3 regions of the Ferrimonas sp. SCSIO 43195 genome follow, and region 3 is predicted to be linked to each of the others. Evidence: predicted binding sites of a transcription regulator. Region 3 holds the regulator's gene; each other region holds the start of a gene.

Region 1 (4,428 bases), 900 kb from region 3:
CCACGACCTTCGTTGGAGGGCATAACGCCATCGGCCAGCAGGAACGCACAGGAGCGGATGTGGTCGGCGATCACCCGCAGTGAGTTGTTTTCCAGATCCGATACGTTCAGCAGTTGCGCCGATTGCTTAATCAGGCTCTGAAACAGATCGATTTCGTAGTTGGAATGCACGCCTTGCATGATGGCGGCGATGCGCTCAAGCCCCATGCCGGTATCCACCGACGGCTTGGGCAGCGGATTCATGGTTCCGTCGGCCTGACGGTTGTACTGCATGAATACGATGTTCCAGATTTCAATGAAGCGGTCGCCGTCCTCTTCTGGCGTGCCGGGACGGCCGCCCCAGATGTGGTCGCCGTGGTCGTAGAAGATCTCGGTGCAAGGACCACAAGGTCCGGTATCACCCATCTGCCAGAAGTTGTCGGAGGCGTAAGGTGCGCCTTTGTTGTCACCGATGCGGATGATGTTGTCTGCCGCAACGCCGATCTGATTCAGCCAGATGTCGTAGGCCTCATCGTCGGACTCGTAGATGGTGACGCACAGCTTCTCTTTTGGCAGCTTCAACTCTTCGGTCAAAAACTTCCAGGCAAAATGAATGGCATCCACTTTGAAATAATCGCCGAAGCTGAAGTTACCCAGCATTTCGAAGAAGGTGTGGTGACGGGCGGTGTACCCCACATTTTCCAGGTCGTTATGCTTACCACCGGCGCGCACACAGCGCTGCGAGGTTGTGGCTCGGGTGTAGTTGCGCTGCTCGGCGCCCAGGAACACATCTTTGAACTGGTTCATACCGGCATTGGTAAACAGCAATGTCGGATCGTTATGGGGAACCAGGGAGCTGGACTCCAATACTTCGTGGTTCTGGGTGCGGAAATATTCCAGGAAAGCTTCCCGAATTTCAGCAGTGGTCATACGCATGCGGTCATCCTGAAAAAACTGATTGAGTGACGTTCGACAGCCACCTACCCACTGTGGGTGAGGCCGCTGCCCATACAAACGCTCAATTATATCCGCAAGGAAGGTCTGCAAACCAGTAAAGAAGGGGAAATTACGAAAAATTAGCCGTGCTGGCGCAATTCATCAAAGGCAAACTGAATCTGCTCCGATTCAAAACCTCGCCCCATCAAAAAACGATAGGCTTTCTGGCGGCTAGCGTACTGCTCGATGTCGTTGCGTTGATAACGACGCTCAGCCACAGAGAGGCAGGCTGCCCACCAGTCCAGCTCCTGTTGCTGCAGGGCGGTTTCGATCAGGGAAGAGGACACGCCTTTGGTTCTCAACTCCTGGCGCAGGCGGTTGGGGCCGACACCACGGTGAAAGCGACTGCGCACATAGCCCATGGCAAAACGGGTATCATCCAGGTAGCCCCAATCCTGAAGCTGCTCCATCAATGGTGCGTCTTCTGAAACAGAAAAGCCGCGTTGACGCAGCTTCTGCACCAACTCGGCTTTTGAGTGATCGCGGCGGCTGAGCAACCCCAGCGCCGCGTGTTTGGTCTCTTTGTCGCTCAGAGCTTACTCTCCTGCCGGAGCCTCGGCTTCGGCGCCTTCAAACTCATCTTTAGCGGGTTCGGCTTTGACCAGCAGCATGGCACGCAACTGAGTCTCGATCTCTTCGGCAATGGCCACGTTTTCCTTGAGGAAACGGATGCTGTTGGCCTTACCCTGACCGATTTTCTCGCCTTTATAGCTGTACCAGGCGCCGGACTTTTCGACCAATTTGTGCTTCACGCCCAGATCGATCAGCTCGCCCTCTTTGGAAGTGCCTTCACCGTACAGGATCTGGAACTCCGCCTGTTTAAACGGTGGAGCCACCTTGTTCTTCACGACCTTAACCCGGGTTTCGTTACCCACCACTTCGTCACCATCTTTAATGGCACCAGTGCGGCGAATATCCAGACGGACGGAAGAGTAGAATTTCAGGGCGTTACCACCGGTCGTGGTCTCGGGGCTGCCGAACATCACACCGATCTTCATCCGAATCTGGTTAATGAAGATGCACAGGGTGTTGGAGCGCTTAATGTTGGCCGTCAGCTTTCGCAGGGCCTGAGACATCAAACGGGCCTGAAGGCCGACGTGGGAGTCACCCATCTCGCCTTCGATCTCCGCCTTTGGTGTCAGGGCGGCAACGGAGTCGACAATCACAACATCGACGGCACCGGAGCGCACCAGCATGTCACAGATCTCCAGCGCCTGCTCGCCGGTGTCCGGCTGAGACACCAACAACTCTTTGACGTTAACACCCAGCTTCTCCGCATAGATAGGATCCAGCGCGTGCTCGGCGTCCACAAAGGCACAGGTCTTGCCCATTTTCTGCGCTTCGGCGACAACTTGCAGGGTCATGGTGGTTTTACCAGAAGACTCAGGACCGTAGATTTCTACAACCCGGCCGGCCGGCAAACCGCCGATGCCAAGCGCCACATCCAGACCCAGTGAACCGGTGGAGATGGACTCGATATCCAGGGTGGTGGCGTCACCGAGACGCATGATTGAGCCTTTGCCAAACTGCTTTTCAATCTGGCCCAGGGCGGCCGACAGGGCGCGCTGTTTGTTGTTGTCCATTGCAAGCTCCACTCTAAAATTCAATGGGTCGTTCTGTCATTTGTTGGGGTCAGTATACTGTATAGTCATACAGTATCAAGAGTTGTTTGCCATCTAGAGGCGAAATTCAATAACGGGTATCATAGCCGCTTCACTGAATTTGACTAGCAGGAACCTTGTGAGCACCCAGTCCGCGGCCCTTCAGCACCACACGCCCATGATGCAACAATACCTGACCCTCAAAGCTGAGCATCAGGACGTTATTCTGTTCTATCGTATGGGCGACTTTTATGAGCTCTTTTACGACGACGCCAAACGGACCGCGCAGCTGCTGGACATCACCCTGACTGCCCGAGGCAAAAGCGGCGGTGATCCTATCCCCATGGCGGGGGTTCCCTACCACGCGGTAGAGGGCTACCTGGCCAGGCTGGTGCAGATGGGCGAATCGGTTGCCATCTGTGAACAGGTGGGCGACCCCGCCACCAGTAAGGGGCCGGTAGAACGCAAGGTGGTGAGGATTGTCACCCCGGGCACCGTGACCGACGAAGCGCTGCTGACTGAACGACGCGATAACCTGGTGGCCGCGGTCTATGAACACCAGGGCCAGTATGGTTTTGCCACTCTTGACATGACCTCGGGCCGCTTCTTCCTCAATGAACTGGCGGACGACGATGCCCTACTGGCCGAACTGCAGCGAGTCAGCCCGGCAGAGCTGCTGTATTCCGAATCGTTTCCCGGCAAGGCGCTGCTGGAGTCCTGCCAGGGATTGCGGCGACGACCCGAGTGGGAGTTTGACCTGGCCACGGCCCGCAAGCAGCTCACCAGCCAGTTTGGCACCCGCGACCTGGCAGGCTTTGGCGTCGACAACGCCGCCAAAGGGTTGTGTGCGGCGGGTTGCCTGCTGCAGTACGTCAAGGACACTCAACGCACCGCCCTGCCTCATATCCGCAGCATCAGCCGTCAGCAAAACGGTGACTGCATCATTCTTGATGCCGCCACCCGCAAAAATCTGGAGCTGACTCACAACCTCAGCGGTGGCCACGACAACACCCTGGCGTCGGTACTGGATCGCACCGCCACCGCCATGGGCTCGCGACAGTTGCAACGCTGGGTGCATCAGCCACTGACGCAACGCAAGCAGCTGAACCTGAGGCTGGATGCGGTGGAGGAGCTGCTGGACAGCGGCCTGTTTGTGGAGCTGTCTGAACTGTTGAAGGCCATCGGTGACATCGAACGGGTACTGGCCCGGCTGGCGCTTCGCAGCGCCCGGCCACGGGATTTTGCCCGGCTTCGCAACGCCCTGACTCACTTGCCAGAACTCAAAGCAACCCTGGCGGACAGCCACAGTCCTCGCCTGGGACAATTGATCACCCAGTTGGGGGAGTTTCCCGACGAACTGGCTCTGCTGGAGCGAGCCATCATCGACAACCCGCCGGTCCTGATTCGGGACGGCGGCGTTATCGCCCCTGGCTACGATGCCGATCTGGATTACTGGCGGGATCTGTCACAGGGTGCCACCGACTACCTGGCCGAGCTGGAACAGCGGGAACGAGACAACACCGGTATCGCCACCCTGAAGGTGGGGTACAACAAGGTGCACGGCTACTACATTGAGGTCAGCCGGGCCCAGTCGGCGCTGGTCCCCGCCAGCTATGTGCGTCGGCAAACCCTGAAAAACACCGAACGCTTTATCGTGCCGGAGCTCAAGGAGCACGAGGACAAGGTGTTGACCAGTCAGGGCAAGGCGCTGGCACTGGAGAAGCAACTGTATGAGCAGTTGTTCGACCTGCTGCTGCCGAAACTGGCCGATCTGCAGGAGTTTGGCTTTGCCTGCGCCGAGCTGGATGTGCTGCAGAACTTCGCCGAACGCGCCCAGAGCCTGAACTACTGCC
Region 2 (4,428 bases), 1.4 Mb from region 3:
TACGGAAGGGACATGCTGATACAGGATAGTGAGAAAATTGATCGCTTCGTCCAGATCTTGCGGCGGCTCCAGCTCGAGAAACTCGCAGCCCTGGCGCATCGCCATGGCGTAATCTGGCAGGACGTAGCGAGGCTTATAAGGGGCGCTGCTTTCAAACATGTCGTGAAACACCCCCTGCTCCAGTCCTTGCTGAATCTCGGTCGAAAACGCCGGTTCCGGCAGCATCGACTCCGCCAGCTGAGACAGGGCCAATTGCTTCTGGCTCTGAGTCAGATTGGATTGACGAATAAGGGAGAGGGCTTGCTGCTGAAACTGTTGGAGTTGCACCATGATTGGACCACTGCTTGTTGATTGTGACAGGACGGAGCTTTCGGTAGCGCCCGGACGACGATACCGACGTTCTCTAGCAGCATTCTGACCCTTTTCCAATGCGATTAGGAGTGCTCAGCTCACAAAGCCGGCACCGGACTAGGCCTTTCTTTTGCTGGCTGGCGAACGGCCCGAGGCCTTGCTTCGCCCACCCCGGCCCGCGGGAGATTTCCGCTTGCGTCGGGGTTTAGGCGCCTGCACGCCCCTTAACGACTCCGGCACATGCTGGCGCGCCTGCTCGACCAGGCGCTGCAGCTGTTGCTGCAACGGGTTCATAAAGCCCTGATAGCTTTGCTGACGCTCCCGTATCGCTTCCAGAGCCGCTTCCCATTGCGCGGTCATGTCCGGTGTGGTTGCCAGTTCAGGTAAACTGTCGATCAGGGCGCGACCGGCATCGGAGGCCTGAATCTGCTTACCTTGACGGATCAGAAACCCGCGCCGGAACAACAGCTCAATAATGCCTGCCCGGGTGGCTTCGGTACCCAAACCGTCGGTCTCCTTCAAGATGGCCTTGATGTTCGGGTCGGCCACATGGCGGGCGATGTTGGTCATGGCCGCCAGCAGGGTAGCATCGGTGAAGTGCTTGGGGGCTTGAGTATGCTTCTCCACCACCTCCCCCTGCCGGCAGTGCAGCGACTGGCCCTGCTGCAGCACCGGCAACGATGCAGCCTGGTGTTCCTCTTCGGTCTCCGCCTTGCCTTCTTTGGCCGGAAACAGCGCCTTCCAGCCGGCCTCTACCGGCACCTTAGCGGCGGCCGTAAACACCCCGGTGCCGATGGTCACCGTTACCTTGGTCTCATCGAAGCGGTAATCCGGGTAAAACTGCAGCAGGTACTGGCGAGCAATCTGCTGGTAGATCTTCGCTTCGTCGGCACTGATGCGGGCACTGCCCTGCTTGCCGGTGGGAATAATGGCATGGTGGGCGTCGACCTTAGCATCGTTCCAGGCCCGGCTTTTGCGGTTCAAATCGGCGCCGGTCACCGCCTCCGCCAGTTCGTCACAGTGATGGGCCACCGCCTGACACACCTTGGGGGCATCCCGGTGTTGCTGTTTAGGCAGGTAGCGACTGTCGGACCTGGGGTAGGTAATGAGTTGATGGCGTTCATACAGGCTCTGACACAGATCCAGCACCTTTTGGGCGCTGAAGCCAAACCGCTTAGCGGCATCGATCTGCAGTGCCGACAGGTTATAGGGCAAGGGAGCCGACTGAGATTTGCGCTTCTTCTCCGCCTTGGTCACCACCGCCGGCTGATCGGTAATGCGTTCGGCCACATTCTCCGCCAACCGCTTCGACAGCACCCGCCCCTCTTCATCCTGATAGGGCTGACAGGCCTCACTGGGTTGCCATTTGGCGGTAAACGGCTGTTGCTCCTCGGTCACCAGCTTTGCCAGCACGTCGTAAAAAGGGCGCAATACGAAATCGGCAATCGCCTTATCCCGGCGAACGACCAGCCCCAGCAGCGGCGTTTGCACCCGCCCCACCGACAACACGCCCTGATAGTGGACCTTTCGCCCCTGCAGGGTATAGGCCCGGGTCATGTTGATGCCGTACAGCCAATCGGCTCGCGACCTCGCCAGTGCCGATACCGACAGGGGCACAAACTCACGGTTTGGGCGCAACTGCCCCAGCGCCCGGGTCACCGCCGCCGGCGTTAAATCGCTGACCAGCAGGCGCTGAACCTGCTGCTGCTTGGTGCGACTGACCTTGCAGTGATGAATCACCTCATCCACCAGCAACTGCCCTTCTCGGTCCGGGTCACCGGCATGAATGAGCTGCTGCGCCTGCTTCATCAACTTACGCAACACCGTCAACTGTTTTTGGCACCCCTTGCGGGTTTTCAGCTGCCACTCCTCCGGCACAATCGGCAGATGCTGCTCCTGCCAGGATTGCCAGTGCGCCTGGTAATCACCGGGCTCAGCTTGCTCAAGCAAGTGGCCAACGCACCAACTGACGCAATCGCCATTACCCAGCTCGATGTAGCCTTCATGGTTTTTGTGCGGTTTGGGCAGCACCGCCGCAATGGCGCGCCCCAGGCTGGGTTTTTCGGCAATGTAGAGTTTCATGGCGACACAGTAACTGTATGAATGAACAGTAGTGTAGCGAAAGGAGGAGGAAGTGTGAACCGACATTGCCTTTCTGTAGCTTCATTACGAGTCCGCAAAATAGAAAAGGCCACCTTTACAGGTGGCCTTGATGCGATTGCTGTCGCTTAACTCTTATTCATTGGGGTGGCAGGTCTGGCAACTGGCCGGCTCCGGAAAGCTGCTGTGCAGACCGAAGTACTCTGCCGGTTTCTTGTTGTAGCCAAACGACTTATGTTCTGCAATGGCTTCGTTCCAGCCCTGTTCAGGTACCTGGTCACCGCTGTAGACGTCTCCATGGCGAGTGATGGTCTTGGCATGACAGAAACCGCAAGTGGTGACCTCTCCATGGCCCTTGGGCGCCCCATTACTGCCATGACACTCAGCACACTCAAATGGCGCTTTATCATCCACCACATGGCCCTTATTGGTGTCACTGTCGTGACAGGTGGCGCAGTTGGGTTGCTTCCAACCGAAGTGGCTTTCGGTTAATGGCGCCTTGGCCTTACTGATGTCAAACGGCTGGAAATCCAGTTCCGGTGGCAGCGGGCTGGCCAATTCATTGCCCTTGATGTCTTCGCCCTTGGTGATCAGTTGATCCAAAAACTCGTCGGTGGCGTTGAAGCTAGCCCGGGAAAAGCTCACGTACTCAGGGCTGACGATAACCACCATGTCACTCAGGGCGTGAACGTCGTTGCCACCAAACACATAGTGGAAATAGGAGCGCTTTTTGCCATTCTCATCTCTGCCAAAGGGGGCCACTGGCACCTTGTCACCGAGGTAAGGGGGCTTCCAGCCAGGTTGACCCAACTCGGTTTCACGCCAGCTGCCGCCGGTACATTCTGTGGTCGGCATGGTCCAGTATTCACTGCCAGTAAATTCAACGTTACACATGATGTCCTTATACAGCACCCCGGTCATACCAGAGTCGTTAGCACGTTCAAGCTCGCCGTTGTGGAATACAAAGCCAGAGGTGCCGGACGCCGCATGCTCGACACTGAACACATGACCTTCGTCATCGACGCCATCAATCTTCATCCAGTTCATTACATAGGAGTTACTGGTTACGCCGGTACTCAGATCCGGCCACCAGTTAAAGTGTACATCCACCTCGGGGCGGCTTTCCGCCAGAGACAGCATCACATCCATCACGGTATAGACACCAGGTTTGAGCACGTCGGTACGCATGTTGTGAGGCGTCACCTCTACGTCGTAGAAAATGGCGTCCTTGTCCCAGTCCCACTCGATGATCACCTCAGGAATAATGACCTTGCCACCATTCTGTTTAAGGCGTTGCTGCTCCTTACGGTAAATCTCCTTGCGTAGCTCTATTTCCTCCTTACAAGCAGGAATAAAGAAGGCTTTGCCATTATTATTAATCGGTTTTCTATCTATCTGCTTGTAGTCTTCTTCGGTATGAAAGACGTTGACGCCGTTTTGAGGCCAAGGCGCCACTGCGTACTGGAACTTCCAGCCACCGGGCTCGGTACAAGGCCCGTAAGGAGCGGTCAGAGGGGTGGTGGGGTGATTGGTCAGTTTGTCCACCTGTTCACCACTAAAGCCAGTGACGCCATTGATGGACTCGATCCAATAGGTATCCAACTCCTCGTCGTAGAAGTACTCCACATCCAGGTCGTATTTCTTAGCGGCGAACAGCAACAGATCCAGTACCGAGCCTTGTCCGTCCTGGAACCATTCAGGACGAATGCTGGTCCACTCCTCGGAAGTAAGGTCGATCTCCACATCTTTGAGAATGTAGTCGTACTCAAACATGTAGGTGGTGGTGTACATCAGCGAGATGTCACGATCGGAAAATCCCGCCGCCGGTGGGGTGCCGTCATTGCAGAAGCGCTTCTTCTGCGGATTGAATTCACAATCATAGATGGGATGACCCCATTTGGGGTTCTGGCGAATAATGTCGCTGGCGATGGACAGAGTGACGGTTCTGGGCAAAGTCACCTCAGGATCAATGCGTCC
Region 3 (4,428 bases):
CCAACGGCTTATCCACCTCCAGCAGGTAGTTTTCGCCTTTGGCTTCGGCGTCATTGATTTGGCTTTGAGGGGTGGACATCAGGCTGAAAAACTCCACACCCTGGTCGAAATACTTGTAATGCCACTTCCATTGGGAGCCGGTGATCTGAATGGTGAGGTCGGACTGACTGGGATCTTCCATCGCCACCAGAGTTTTGGTGGCAGGCACCGCCATGACGATCAAAATAATGAACGGAATCACCGTCCACAGAATTTCGATCTTGGTACTTTCATGAAAATTGGCGGGCACCGCGCCTTTGGACTTGCGGTGTGCAATCAGGGAGTAGAGCATCACTCCAAACACCACCGCCGCAATGGCACAGCAGATATAGAAAATGGTCATGTGCAGGCCATACACCTGCTCACTGATGGCGGTCACGCCCGGGGTCAGATTGTAATCCGACTCGGCGACCGCCCACACTGGCATCAAGGCGATGATGGCCAGTAAAGCAATCCTTCTCACATCAACTACTCCTCTGTGTATTGCATGACGCAATATCCAGAGAAGAGCAGCACAGTAATGCTCAGCCCTATGAAGCTCCCCTCCCCTTAATCGGTTTGGGCACACAGCCGACGCGGTTCCGCGTGACCGTTACTTCTGCCTCACACAGTTCTTCGACTGTGTCTTTTCTAACCTAATGACATATTTCGATTTGATCAAGATCAAGAATAGCACTCAATCCACGTATGCAAGGGCAAAAAAGAGGAAATCTCTTTAATTTATCGATTGGCAATAGAAAACACTAAGGGTATGAAAAGGTGTATTAAACAGCAGCAACTGAAGGCGAACAAGGTTCATTATTAAGGACAGGCCTGAATCCACGGCTCAAGCCAGCATTCCCCGAGGTTAGTGAATCCAGTTCGACACCAGTTGAGTGGTAATGCGGCTGGTTTGAGATTGAAACAGATAGCCGGAACATTCGGCACGGCGACTGGCCAGCTCCAACCGGCGCCAGTCGCGGGCGGCAATGGTAGGCAACCAGGCCACCACCGCGCTGCAGGTATGCCCGGACAGCGCCTGTTCGACGGCCCACTGGCCTTCGACGTCGTCCTGACAGCGAACGATCAGAATGCGGTCCATGGCCACTCCGGCATTTTGCAGAATCTGTTTCCAACCGAACCTTGGTGGGTTTACCAGCACCAACCAGCGCTGCTTCTGGCTCAACTCCGCCAGCTTCGGTGCCAATTCAGTCAGGGCCGCCGCGCCGCTGTCCAGTCGGGTCAATCTGGGGTTGGTGGACCAATTGCCCTGCCACAGGCCGGGATGACGAAACTGCGTTCCTTGCCGAGTCTTCATTATTGCAATCCTCCGTTTCGAATCACACCCACCGCCAGGCCTTCAATGCTCAGAGGCTCATGCTCCAGGTCCACCACAATGGGTTGGTATTCACTGTTTTCGGCGTGCAGGTACACCAGATTGTCTTTACGCTGAAACCGCTTCACGGTCACATCTTCGCCCACCCTGGCCACCACAATCTGACCGTTGTGAGCCTCCTGCTGACTGTGTACCGCCAACAGATCCCCATCCATAATGCCGATATCGACCATGGAGTCGCCCCGCACCCGCAACAGATAATCGGCATTGGGACGGAACATGCTGGGGTCCAACTGACAATGCTGTTCGATATGCTGCTGAGCCAGAATCGGCTCCCCCGCTGCCACCTGACCGATCAACGGCAACCCCAGTTGCTCCGGTTCCGGACCGGTATCCAACAGGCGAATGCCGCGCGAGGTGCCGGGGACTATCTCGATCACCTGCTTGCGCGCCAACGCCTTCAGATGCTCTTCGGCGGCATTGGCACTGCGAAACCCCAGACGTTTGGCGATCTCCGCACGAGTCGGCGGCATGCCGGTCTCCTGCATATGGTTGCGGATCAGTTCCAGCACCTGGGTCTGTCTCGGGGTTAACGGCTTCATATCTCTACCTGTTTATCTATACAGTACCACTGTGAGTATATACAGGTAGGCGATAAATTCAACAGTAATTTATTGAATTTGACTGGCCAAATCCCCACAGCCGGAACACCCGCTGACAATTGGCCGGTACAGCAGACTGCCGCCTGAGTCGCTTTCGGTGTAGAATCACAACCAGTTAACGAACAAAAAGCGAATAGAACGGTGACCCAAGAATTCTTATCGCCCTGGATGAAGGGCGCACGCTGGCTGCAAAAGCCGGTAGTGAACAGCCGGTTGGTGCCTGAAGACCCCATTGCCGAGCTGGACATCGATACCGACCGGCCCCTGGTGTACGTCATGAGCCACGAGTCGCATTCGGATCTGCTGGCATTGCATGAGGCCTGCCTCAACGCCAACCTGCCAAGCCCGTTGAAACCTCTGCAGATCAAAGGTCAGTCCGTCAGCCGTGTAGTCTGGCTCAACGGCGCCACCCCCCTGTTTGGTAAAGCGAAAAAGGCCGACTTCCTGGCACGGTTCGAGAAGCTGTTGTCGCTGCATCAACAACACGACGACCTGGACGTTCAAGTGGTGCCGGTGTCGCTGATGTGGGGCCGTGATCCGGGCAAAGAGGAAAGCGTTAGCGCCACCCTGCTCAACAAAGAGCAACCCACCTGGCTGCGCAAGTTTTTCATTCTGATGATGCTGGGACGGGATACCTTTATTCGCTTCTCCCGCCCGGTGTCGCTGCGCTATATGGCCGACAAACACGGCACCGACGACAGCATTGCCCAGAAACTGGCTCGGGTGGCGCGAGTCCATTTCGGTCGTCAACGCACCGTGGCCACCGGACCTCGACTGCCGGATCGCGATGCCCTGTTCCGTAGCCTGCTGGCCTCCAAGGGGCTGGATGAGGCGATTCGGGAAGAAGCCAAAAGCAAGAACATCAGTGAAGAGAAAGCCCGCGAACGCGCCCTGGAATACCTGGAGGAGATCGCCGCCGATTACTCCAGCAACCTGATCCGTATCGGTGAGCGGCTGTTGTCCTGGATCTGGAACAAAATCTACAATGGCATCAATGTCCGCGGCGCCGAACAGGTCCGCCAGCTGTCTCAGGACGGCCATGAGATTGTGTTTGTGCCCTGCCACCGCAGCCACATGGACTACCTGCTGCTGTCCTACATCATCTATCAACAGGGGATGGTGCCGCCGCACATCGCCGCCGGGGTCAACCTGAACTTCTGGCCCGCCGGTCCGATTTTCCGTCATGGCGGCGCCTTCTTCATTCGGCGCTCCTTCAAAGGCAACAAGCTGTACGCCGAGGTGTTCCGAGAATACCTGCATCAGCTGTTTGCCCGTGGCTACTCCATTGAGTACTTCTGCGAGGGCGGCCGCTCTCGCACCGGCCGGCTGTTACCGCCGAAGACCGGCATGATCGCCATGACCATTCAAACCGTCCTGCGCGGCATCGAACGGCCCGTCACCCTGGTGCCCATCTACCTGGGCTATGACCATGTGATGGAGGTAGCGACCTATCACAAGGAGCTGAAAGGAAAGAAGAAAGAGAAGGAGGGCATGCTGCAGGTATTGTCCGCCATCAAAAAACTGCGCAACTATGGCGAAGGCTATGTCAACTTTGGTCAGCCGATCACTGTCCATCAGTTCCTCAACGATAAAGTGCCGAACTGGCGCCAGGACACTCAGGCGGATCCGGATCAACGTCAGCCCTGGCTGACCCCGGTGGTCAACGAGCTGGCCGGCCAGTTGATGTGCAACATCAACGATGCCGCCGCCGTCAGCGCCGTGACCCTGACCGCCACCACGCTGCTGGCCACACCACAGCATGCCATGGCCCGAGCCACCCTGGAGAAGCAGCTGGATTTCTACCTGAAGTTGCTGCAGGCGGTACCCTACACCCCCTACACCACCCTGACCGACGGGGACGGCAAGTCGATCCTGAAAACCGTGCTGGATCTGGAGAAATTCCAGCTCAGCCAGGATGAGCTGGGTGAGATCGTCAGCATCGCCGACAACCAGGCGATCACCATGACTTACTACCGCAACAACATCCTGCATCTGATGATTCTGCCCAGCCTGATCGCTTCGCTGGCGCTGAAGTCCGATCACCTCAGCCGCAACCAGCTGATCGACCAGGCCAGCGAGCTCTACCCTCTGCTGCAGGCCGAGCTGTTTATGGGGCTGGATGGGGAGTTGGAAGAATACCTGCAGGCGGTGATCAACGAACTGATCAACAACGGCCACCTGGAAGAGCACGGTGATCACCTGCGAGTGGTCGAAAGCCACCGCAATGCCCTGATGCAACTCGGTGCCATCAGTCAGGAGACTCTGCAGCGCTACGCCATTCTGCTGTCCCGCCTGCAGGCGGAACCCCAGATTGAGCGAGGTGCGCTGGAGAAGGAAAGCACCAAGCTGGCCGAACGTTTGTGCAAGCTGCACGGCACCAGTGCTCCCGAGTTCTTCGACAAGAAGGTGTTC

Evidence for each region. The regulator LexA, encoded in region 3, represses DNA repair genes until DNA is damaged. The targets are predictions, from matches to a motif close to TACTGTATNNNNATACAGTA.
Region 1: a site for LexA is predicted at 2,613-2,632, ahead of recA (recombinase RecA). Genes of this name have one in related genera too.
Region 2: a site for LexA is predicted at 2,445-2,464, ahead of J8Z22_RS16680 (DNA topoisomerase III). Genes of this name have one in related genera too.

Annotation. Positions count from the first base shown of each region.
Region 1 is NZ_CP072679.1:1,083,476-1,087,903, reverse strand. Features, by position in the region: gene alaS (alanine--tRNA ligase) at 1-914, opposite strand, end outside; gene J8Z22_RS05195 (regulatory protein RecX) at 1,055-1,471, opposite strand; gene recA (recombinase RecA) at 1,511-2,557, opposite strand; gene mutS (DNA mismatch repair protein MutS) at 2,754-4,428, shown strand, end outside.
Region 2 is NZ_CP072679.1:3,606,371-3,610,798, forward strand. Features, by position in the region: gene J8Z22_RS16675 (YjjI family glycine radical enzyme) at 1-330, opposite strand, end outside; gene J8Z22_RS16680 (DNA topoisomerase III) at 469-2,433, opposite strand; gene J8Z22_RS16685 (hypothetical protein) at 2,587-4,428, opposite strand, start outside.
Region 3 is NZ_CP072679.1:187,110-191,537, reverse strand. Features, by position in the region: partial or broken gene coxB (cytochrome c oxidase subunit II) at 1-466, opposite strand, end outside; gene J8Z22_RS00880 (SulA-like leucine-rich domain-containing protein) at 887-1,336, opposite strand; gene lexA (transcriptional repressor LexA) at 1,336-1,956, opposite strand; gene plsB (glycerol-3-phosphate 1-O-acyltransferase PlsB) at 2,185-4,428, shown strand, end outside.